Regions from separate parts of the Streptomyces rapamycinicus NRRL 5491 genome, predicted to be linked through region 1. Evidence: riboswitches for the same ligand, from Rfam matches in the RefSeq annotation. Region 1 holds a riboswitch; each other region holds the start of a gene.
What was found. A riboswitch is a leader RNA that binds a small molecule or an ion and turns the genes downstream of it on or off. The one in region 1 is predicted to bind cobalamin.
Positions count from the first base shown of each region.

Region 2: it holds a riboswitch for cobalamin, as region 1 does, so the genes downstream of both, LIV37_RS18000 (ribonucleoside-diphosphate reductase subunit alpha) here and LIV37_RS37530 (cobalamin biosynthesis protein) in region 1, are expected to answer to the same signal.
Region 3: it holds a riboswitch for cobalamin, as region 1 does, so the genes downstream of both, metE (5-methyltetrahydropteroyltriglutamate--homocysteine S-methyltransferase) here and LIV37_RS37530 (cobalamin biosynthesis protein) in region 1, are expected to answer to the same signal.
Region 4: it holds a riboswitch for cobalamin, as region 1 does, so the genes downstream of both, LIV37_RS03980 ((2Fe-2S) ferredoxin domain-containing protein) here and LIV37_RS37530 (cobalamin biosynthesis protein) in region 1, are expected to answer to the same signal.

Region 1 is NZ_CP085193.1:8,920,979-8,923,168, forward strand. It holds gene LIV37_RS37530 (cobalamin biosynthesis protein) at 1-918, opposite strand, end outside; cobalamin riboswitch at 1,074-1,291, opposite strand; gene LIV37_RS37535 (hypothetical protein) at 1,460-1,711, opposite strand; gene LIV37_RS37540 (inorganic phosphate transporter) at 1,725-2,190, opposite strand, start outside.
Region 2 is NZ_CP085193.1:4,409,551-4,411,740, forward strand. It holds gene LIV37_RS17990 (DUF7196 family protein) at 1-30, shown strand, start outside; gene LIV37_RS17995 (GNAT family N-acetyltransferase) at 106-612, shown strand; cobalamin riboswitch at 733-859, shown strand; gene LIV37_RS18000 (ribonucleoside-diphosphate reductase subunit alpha) at 994-2,190, shown strand, end outside.
Region 3 is NZ_CP085193.1:10,376,709-10,378,898, reverse strand. It holds partial or broken gene LIV37_RS43075 (helix-turn-helix domain-containing protein) at 141-368, shown strand; gene LIV37_RS43070 (hypothetical protein) at 491-700, shown strand; cobalamin riboswitch at 769-990, shown strand; gene metE (5-methyltetrahydropteroyltriglutamate--homocysteine S-methyltransferase) at 1,158-2,190, shown strand, end outside.
Region 4 is NZ_CP085193.1:882,178-884,367, forward strand. It holds gene LIV37_RS03975 (FAD-binding dehydrogenase) at 1-537, opposite strand, end outside; gene LIV37_RS03980 ((2Fe-2S) ferredoxin domain-containing protein) at 710-1,093, opposite strand; cobalamin riboswitch at 1,139-1,316, opposite strand; gene LIV37_RS03985 (hypothetical protein) at 1,332-1,553, opposite strand; gene LIV37_RS03990 (glycoside hydrolase family 97 protein) at 1,746-2,190, shown strand, end outside.

The sequences.
Region 1 (2,190 bases):
TATGGACAACCCGAGCGCCAGGACGCCGACGCGCCGCGACAGCCGTATCGCCCGCTCGATGTCGGCCGACTCCACCGGCCGCCCGCCGGAGTTGAGCACCGGCCGGTGCTCGACCCGGCCGCCGTACGCGAGGGTGCCGCCCAGCCGGACGCCGAGCGCACCCGCGAAGGACGCCTCCACGGGGCCCGCGTTGGGGCTCGGATGGCGCCGGCCGTCGCGCCGCCAGGCGCGCCACGCACCGCGCGGATCGGGGCCCGCGAGCGTCGCCAGGGCCGCCGTAAGGCGCGCACCGGGCCAGCCGGCCACATCGTCCAGCCGGGCCGCCGCCCAGCCGAACCGCCGGTAGCGCGGCGACTTGTGGCCCACCATGGCGTCCAGGGTGTTGACGGCGCGGAAACCTATGAGCCCCGGCACTCCGCCCACGGCGCCCCACACCAGCGCGCCCACGACCGCGTCGGAGGTGTTCTCGGCCACCGATTCGACGACCGCGCGGGCTATCTGCGGCCCGTCCAGCGCCTGCGGATCGCGGCCGCACAGATGCGGCAGCCGCTCCCGGGCGACCTCGAGGTCCCCGGCGGCCAGCGCCCCGCCGACGGCCCGTGCCTCACGGCCCAGGCTCGTGCCGCCCAGCACGGCCCAGGTGGCGGCGGCGGTCAGCGCGACCTCCGCGCCACGGCGGCCGTCAAGGCCCCGTACGGCGCGGCTCAGCAGCGCGGCACCGGCGGCCGCGCCGCCCGCGCACAACGCGGTGTGCAGGGCCCCGTAACCCCGGTGGTCGCGCCACAGCCGGCGCTCGGCGGCCGCGGCGGCGCGCCCGAACGCGGCCACCGGATGGCCGCGGCGCGGATCACCCGTGGCGAGGTCGCCGAGGAAGCCGAGGGCGGCGCCGCACGCGAACGAGGCGTGGTCGGCACGCATCCGTCAGGCCGCCGTCACGCCTCGGCGCGGCGATACGGGACCAGAGGGACCAGAGGGGCCAGTGGGGCCGGAAGAGCCGAATCGGACAGGGAGGGCTGGCGGCGTGGCGATGCCGGGCATGGCGGTATGTCCTCACTCAGGGTCCTCGCCCTGGTTCGACGTGACCGGCGGTGAGAGTCTCCTGGCTCCCGGATCCGCGGCCCTCCCGGTCTTCCAGCCCCGCGTACGCGACGAACCGTACGGACGAGCCGTGACCCCATACAGGCGATGGGAGGGTGCTCCCCGGTGACAGTGGCGGGACCGCGCCGGATTCTCACCGGCTTCCTCTCCTGCCGCCGTTTGGCTCGGGAAGTCCACCATGGGCCGCGAATGGCCGTCAACTCGCATATGACCCATGACGCCCGAGTGTGCCGAGCCCCACAGACCACCGCCCCTCACAGAACGGCCGCCGGACGGTCGGCGCTGGTCAGCGCCACCATCCGGCGGCCGGTGGGTCGTTCGGGGAAGCGGGGCCCTTATACGACGAAAGGAAGCGGGGTCCTCAGGCGACGATCAGATAGATGCCGTACGCCACGACCCCGGCGCACACCGCGAAGCAGGCGTACGCGCCGGTGCGGGCGAGCGGGGAGGCGCCCATGGCGCCCCCGGGCACGGCGGCGGCCGTACCGCCCTGCTCCGGCGCCGTCTTACGGGAGGTGCCGACGATGCCCAGGGTGAAGACGCCCACCATGGCGACCGTCACCGCGAGGCTGATGCCGAAGACCTGGCCGAGTGCCGCCCAGTCGATGCTCATGTTTCCTGGCTCCTTAGCGGGTGGTGCTGCTCGCGACGGCGGGGGTGGGGGGCTGCTCGGGCGTGCTCTCCGGGGTGGTGTCCCCGGGGGCGGCGCTCGACGCACCGGCGGGCGGCGGGGCCACGGACCGCAGGGCGGCCGTGACGGCGCCCACCGGCTCCTGGGTGCCGACCTCGTTGACGTTGGTGTGGTCCACGGGCTTGCGGCGCGACAGCATCCAGATCGCCCCGCAGGCCAGGACGGCGAGCACGGCCACCGCCGTGATTCCCGCGTTCCCCTGGTCGGCCAGGAGCGCGGCGGCGCCCGCCACCAGACCGGCGGCCGGCAGGGTCAGCACCCAGGCGACCACCATCCGGCCCGCGGTCGACCAGCGCACCACGGCGCCCTTACGGCCGACACCCGCGCCCATGACGGCGCCGGAGCAGACCTGGGTGGTGGACAGCGCGAAACCGATGTGGGAGGAGGCGAGGATGACGGTG
Region 2 (2,190 bases), 4.5 Mb from region 1:
ACCGGAGTGATCACCGCCGTCACCCAGTGACGCCGAGGACCCACACCCCGCGCACGGCGACCCGGCTGTCACCCGGCTGTCAGTGGCCTGCGGCAGACTACGGGCATGGACATCACGATCAGGCGCGCGCGGGACGAGGAGCTGGACGGAATCGGAGAGCTCACCGCACAGGTGTATCTGGGGGACGGGCTCCTGGACTTCGGGGACAGTGATCCTTATCTCGCCACCCTGCGCGACGCCCGCCGCCGGGCCGCCGAGTCCGAAGTGCTGGTCGCGGCGGACACGACGAGCGACGAGGTGCTGGGCGCCGTGGCGTTCGCCGTGCATGGCGGGGCGTACGCGGAGCTGGCCCGACCCGGCGAGGGCGAGTTCCGGATGCTGGTCGTCCGCCCCGAGTCGCGCCGACGCGGCGCCGCCGAGGCGCTCGTGCGAGCCTGTCTGGACCGGGCCCGCGCACTGGGTCTGCGGCGAATAGTGATCAGCAGCCAGCACTCGATGACCGCCGCCCACCGCCTGTACGAGCGGCTGGGCTTCACCCGTGCCCCCGAGCGCGACTGGGCGCCCCTGCCGGGGACGGACTTCACCCTATGGGCCTTCACCGTGGAGCTTTGACACCCCGCGCCGCACGCCCCAGGTCGCGGGCCACCTTCGGAACGCATTAGCACATTCATGCGAAACTCCGCAGCTCCGACACAAGATATGGGGGTGCGTGCGTCGGCCAACACAAGATGTATGCTCGTCCTCGCTGTCGCCGCAGGGGAATCCGGTGGGAATCCGGAACTGTCCCGCAACGGTGTACGTGTGCGCTCAATTCGGCGTGCCCGTGAGTCCGAGCACCTGCCGACGGCCCTGTGAACACGTCCCCCGGCCTCGAGGGTTGGGCCGATGGACGCTGCGTGGTGTGCCTGACGTACGAGGAGTGCGGCAACGGCATGTCCGTACGCGCCCATCGCACCACCCTCGCGGCCCGGCCGAGCGAGGGAGAGCACCCCAGTGACCATCGCGCCCGCCGATCCGGTTTCAGCGCAGGCGGCTTCTCAGGCAGCGGACGACGCGCCCGGGACCGCCCTGCTACGGACTCTTACCGGACTCACCGCCGACCTTCCCGCCACCGACCCCGGCAAGGTCGCGGCCGCCGCCCTGCGCGGCCGTCATCCCGGCTCGGACGAGGCGGAGTTGCGTGCGCTCGCGACCGAGGCGGCGGCCGGGCTGATCGCCGAGGAGCCGGAGTACTCGCGGCTCGCGGCGCGGCTGCTGGCGCTGACCATCACGGAGGAGGCGGCCGGGCAGGGCGCGGTCTCCTTCTCGGCCTCCGTCCGGGTGGGCCACCGCGAGGGCCTGCTCGCCGACTCCACCGCGGAGTTCGCCGCCACCCACGCCGAGCGGCTGGACGCGCTGGTGGAGCGGGCGCTGGCCGACGGCGCCGACAACCGCTTCGGCTACTTCGGGCTGCGCACCCTCTACAGCCGCTATCTGCTCCGCCACCCCATCACCCGTCAGGTGATCGAAACCCCGCAGCACTTCCTGCTGCGCGTGGCCTGCGGGCTCGCCGAGGACCACTCGGAGCGGGCGCTGGACGACGTCGCCGAGCTCTACCGGCTGACCAGCACGCTGTCGTATCTGCCCAGCTCCCCCACGCTGTTCAACTCCGGCACCCGGCATCCGCAGATGTCGTCCTGCTATCTGCTGGACTCCCCGCTGGACGAGCTGGACTCGATCTACAACCGCTACCACCAGGTGGCGCGGCTGTCGAAGCACGCGGGCGGCATCGGCCTGTCCTACTCCCGCATCCGGGCGCGCGGTTCTCTTATCCGGGGCACCAACGGGCACTCCAACGGCATCGTGCCGTTCCTGCGCACGCTCGACGCCTCGGTGGCAGCCGTCAACCAGGGTGGCCGGCGCAAGGGCGCGGCCTGTGTCTACCTGGAGACCTGGCACGCGGACCTCGAGGAGTTCCTGGAGCTGCGGGACAACACCGGCGAGGACGCCCGCCGCACCCACAACCTCAACATCGCCCACTGGATCCCTGACGAGTTCATGCGCCGGGTCGAGGCGGACGCCGACTGGTCGCTGTTCTCCCCGGCCGACGCGCCCGATCTGGTGGACCTGTGGGGCGAGGAGTTCGACGCCGCGTACCGCCGGGCCGAGGCCGAGGGGAAGGCCGTCAAGCAGGTCCCGGCGCGCCAGCTG
Region 3 (2,190 bases), 1.5 Mb from region 1:
CACGCCCGTGACACCGCGTCCGCCCGCGCCACCGAGCGCACCGAGCGCACCTTGCGGTCGAAGCGGCTGGAGGTCCGGGTGGACCCGGAGTTCCCGCGCATCGTCGCGTACACCGACCGCGAGAGCGGCGCGGCCTGGTCGGCACCGAACTGCCGGTGGCCGCCATCGCCCGCCGCGTCGGCTACGACGACCCCGCCTACTTCAGCAGGCTGTTCGCCCGCCGCGTGGGCACCGCACCGGTCCGCTTCCGCGAACAGCAGTGCCGCTCGGTCCCCGGCGGTTTCACCAACCGCGTCCCCGACCCGGCCCGCCCGCCGACCATCCCGCCCTGCGCCCCGGCGGACGACGCGCGGCTCGGCGGCGGATGATGTGACAGCGGGTGACGTGTTACCCCATTGGGGGGACGTTGGGCCGCGATCCGCCCGACAAAGGGGCACCATGCATGCGAAGCCGGTCATTTCCGGCCGCTCATCCCCAGCAAGGAGTTCCCATGCGTATGCGGACCGCCCTGTCCACGCTCGCTCTCACCGCCGCGTCCCTCGCCGTCGGCGCGACCGGTGCCGTCGCGGAGGACACTCCCGATGTCACCGTCAACAACACCAGCAGCACGACCTTCCCCGGCGTATGCGCCAGCAACCAGTTCTCCTTCGTCACCGTCCCGGTCAACCTGGTGGGCGAGTCGGACTCCGGAGCGTGCTGACCCCCTGCTCCACGCGCCCGTGAGGAGCGGAACCCCCGGCCGACACGGCCGGGGGTTTCCCATGCCGTAGGCTGGCCGGTGCAGCTGGTTCGCCCCGTCCGCCAGGCGGGAGGCGTCGCAAGAGGGAACCCGGTGGAAATCCGGGACTGCCCCGCAGCGGTGAGCGGGAACGACCGCCGTCATACGCACTGGGTCCGGTGAGAAGGACCTGGGAAGCGACGGCCAGTAGGTGTCCTCCTGAGGAGGACGCGCCCGTGAGTCCGAAGACCTGCCATCTGCCCGCGTACGGACCACCCGTGCGCGGACATCCCGGTGACCTCGAGGGCGGGTCGGCGAACAGGTACCAGGTGGACGACCGCGCGCCTGCCGCGCGAGGTCGTGGCGTCCGGTCCGTCACCCTTCGCGCTCTCCTCCCGTCGCCGGGACCTCAGGGATTCATCTCGCGAAGGAGATCTCCGTGACCACCAAGTCCGCAGCCGCGGCGGCACGGGCCACCGTGTACGGCTACCCCCGCCAGGGCCCGAACCGGGAACTGAAGAAGGCGATCGAGGGCTACTGGAAGGGCCGCGTCACCGGCGACGCGCTGAGGGCCACCGCCGCCGAACTGCGCCGCGCCAACTGGCGGCAACTGGCCGGGGCGGGCATCGACGAGGTCCCCACCGGCGACTTCTCGTACTACGACCATGTGCTGGACACCACCGTCATGGTCGGCGCCATCCCCGGCCGCCACCGGGACGCGGTCGCCGCCGACCCGCTCGACGGGTACTTCGCGATGGCGCGGGGCACCCAGGACGTGGCGCCGCTGGAAATGACCAAGTGGTTCGACACCAACTACCACTATCTGGTCCCCGAACTCGGTCCGGACACGGTGTTCGCGGCCGACTCCGCCAAGCAGGTCGCGGAGCTCAAGGAGGCCATCGCCCTCGGGCTGACCGCGCGACCGGTCCTCGTCGGCCCCGTCACGTACCTCCTGCTCGCCAAGCCCGCGCCCGGCGCGCCCGCCGGCTTCGAGCCGCTCACCCTGCTGGACCGGCTGCTTCCGGTGTACGCCGAGGTCATGGCCGACCTGCGGGCGGCCGGTGCCGAATGGGTGCAGCTCGACGAGCCCGCCCTGGTCCAGGACCGCACCCCCGCCGAGCGACACGCGGCCGGGCGCGCCTACCGCGACCTGGGCGCCCTCACCGACCGCCCGAAGCTGCTGGTCGCCTCGTACTTCGACCGTCTCGGCGAGGCGCTGCCGGTGCTGGCCAAGGCCCCGGTCGAGGGGCTGGCGCTGGACTTCACGGAGGCCGCCGCGGCGAACCTGGACGCGCTGGCCGCCGTCGGCGGGCTGCCCCGCAAGCGGCTGGTCGCCGGTGTCGTCAACGGCCGCAACATCTGGGTCAACGACCTGGAGAAGTCCCTGGCCACGCTCGGCACCCTGCTGGGCCTGGCGGACCGGGTCGACGTGGCCGCCTCCTGCTCGCTGCTGCACGTCCCGCTCGACGCGA
Region 4 (2,190 bases), 8.0 Mb from region 1:
GCCGCGCTCGGCCCAGCCGACGATCGGGAACCACTGCACACCGAGCCCGTGCAGCCAGGACCGCTTCTCCCCGGAGGCGAAGTCCACATACGCCTCCGCCCACTTGTGGGCCCAGTGGTCCTGGCCGCCGGGGTCGGTGACACCGCGGTCGAAGCCGGCCGTGCCGAGCCAGTCCTGCCAGGCCAGTTCGGGGGAGTCCTTGATCCCCATCAGCCGCTGTTCCTCGGAGTCGACGAAGAACAGGCCGCCGAAGGACCAGAACGCCTGGCCGCCGAGGTTGCTCTCGGGCTCCTGGTCGAGGAGGAGCACCTTGCGCCCCGCGGCGGCCAGTTCCGCCGTGGCCACCAGCCCGGCGAGCCCGTGGCCGACCACGATGGCGTCCGCGTCCGAGGACGCCCCGGAGGCGGCGAAGGCCGGAACCGCCGCCTGGGCGAGCGCGGCACCGGCGAGCACACCGCCCGCCGCCGTCAGGGCGCGGCGGCGGCTGATCCCGCTGATCCCGGCGGGCGACGCGGAATTCTCTGTGGAGTTCTCCATGAGCTGCCTTCCGGGAGGGGTTCGGAGGGTGCGGGAGATACGGAGGGGGCCGCCGCGACGGAATCGTGTTACCGGCCGACAACGTGTTACCGACGGTAGCCCACGGGGTGCGAGGCCGCCAGAGTTCTGCTCACAGGAGCAACTCCCCTACGTGGCAGGGGACTTCGGGCGTTCAGCGACCGCCCGGTGACGGCTCGGCCGAGGCACTCCCCCGCGGCGAGAAGGCGTACAGATCGAGGATGTCGGGCAGCGGCACCACCCCGGGGCCGCCCGCCCGGACCCAGGCCACGATGTCCTCCGTCGCGTCCGGGTCGTTGACCAGGCCGAGCCAGACCGGCCGGCCCCCGGCGGCCCGTCCGGCGGCCGACGGCTGCACCACGATCACATTGGCCTGGTCGCAGACGTCCAGACACTCGGAGACGCGTACGGGCGCCTCCGCACCGAGCCGCGCGAGCTGCGCGGCGTGGTCGACGCCGGTCACCTTGGGACTGCCGCAACAGCAGTCCCGGCACACGGTCACCCGGCACGGCAGCGGATCGGCCGGCCCTACGGGCACGCCGCACCACCCCTCCTCCGGGGAAGTCCGCCCCGGTGTCGATCGAGGAGGCGACCGCGTGAGTCTCCTGGCTCTCGGGTCGATGCTCGTCCCGGCCTTCCCACCCGCGCATGCGGGCAGTGGCCTGTCCGGGATCCGCTCGCCGATCACAGTGGCGGTACCGCGCCGGATTCTCACCGGCTTCCTCGTTCCGCCGTCGCCCTTGTCGCCCGGCATCATCGCATCCCGGGCGCCCCGCTCACTCCCTCGGGGCTCCGCAGCGCGCACAGCGAGCGAAGTGGGCGGTGTCCTGGATCGCGCCGCAGTCGGCGCAGACCCGCTCCAGCCAGCAGGCGGGGTCCCCGCCCTCGGGCTCGGCGGGCGCCGGGTCCGCCGCCTCCCGGTCCGCGGTCTCCGGGTCCACCGCCTCCCGGTCCGCCGTCCCCGGGTCCGGGTCGCCGGGCCGAGCCGTGCCGCTCATCGTGTGCGCCTCCTCATCCGGACCGTGCGCGGGTCCGTCAGCCGACCCTCTACCCCTGGTGGCGTCTCCGGAAGCAGCCAAGCTATAGATCCGATCTCTCACGCGCCCACGACCCTTGACGGGGCGTAATATCGCCCGCCCCCTCCCCAGTTATCGGATGACTCGGTAACGTATCCGCCTCGGGAGGCAACGATGCCGAGATCTTACCGACGCTCCGCAGTGGCATTTCTGCTCTGCGGCGTCCTGGCCATGACGCTCTTCGTCACCGGGCCCGCACAGGCGAAGGACTCCGCCTGGACCGTGCGCGGCCCCTCGCCCCACTCCGGTCCCCTCGCCCAACTGCGGCTCGACGGCGCCTCGGGAGCGCTGGCGCTCCAGGTGTCCCGGGGCGGACGTACGGTGATCGAGCCCTCGCCCGTGGGCATCGTCACCGAGCGGGCGGATCTGTCGCACGGGCTGCGCTATCTGGGACGCCACGACCGCACCGTCGTGGAGCGCTACCGGTCGACGGTCGGCAAGCAGCGCTCGCGCACGGCACGGATGACCGAGACCCGCTTCCGGTTCCGCGGCGGCGGGAACGCCCGGCTGGACCTCGTGGTGCGGGTCTCGGACGACGGGGTCGCCTATCGCTACGACC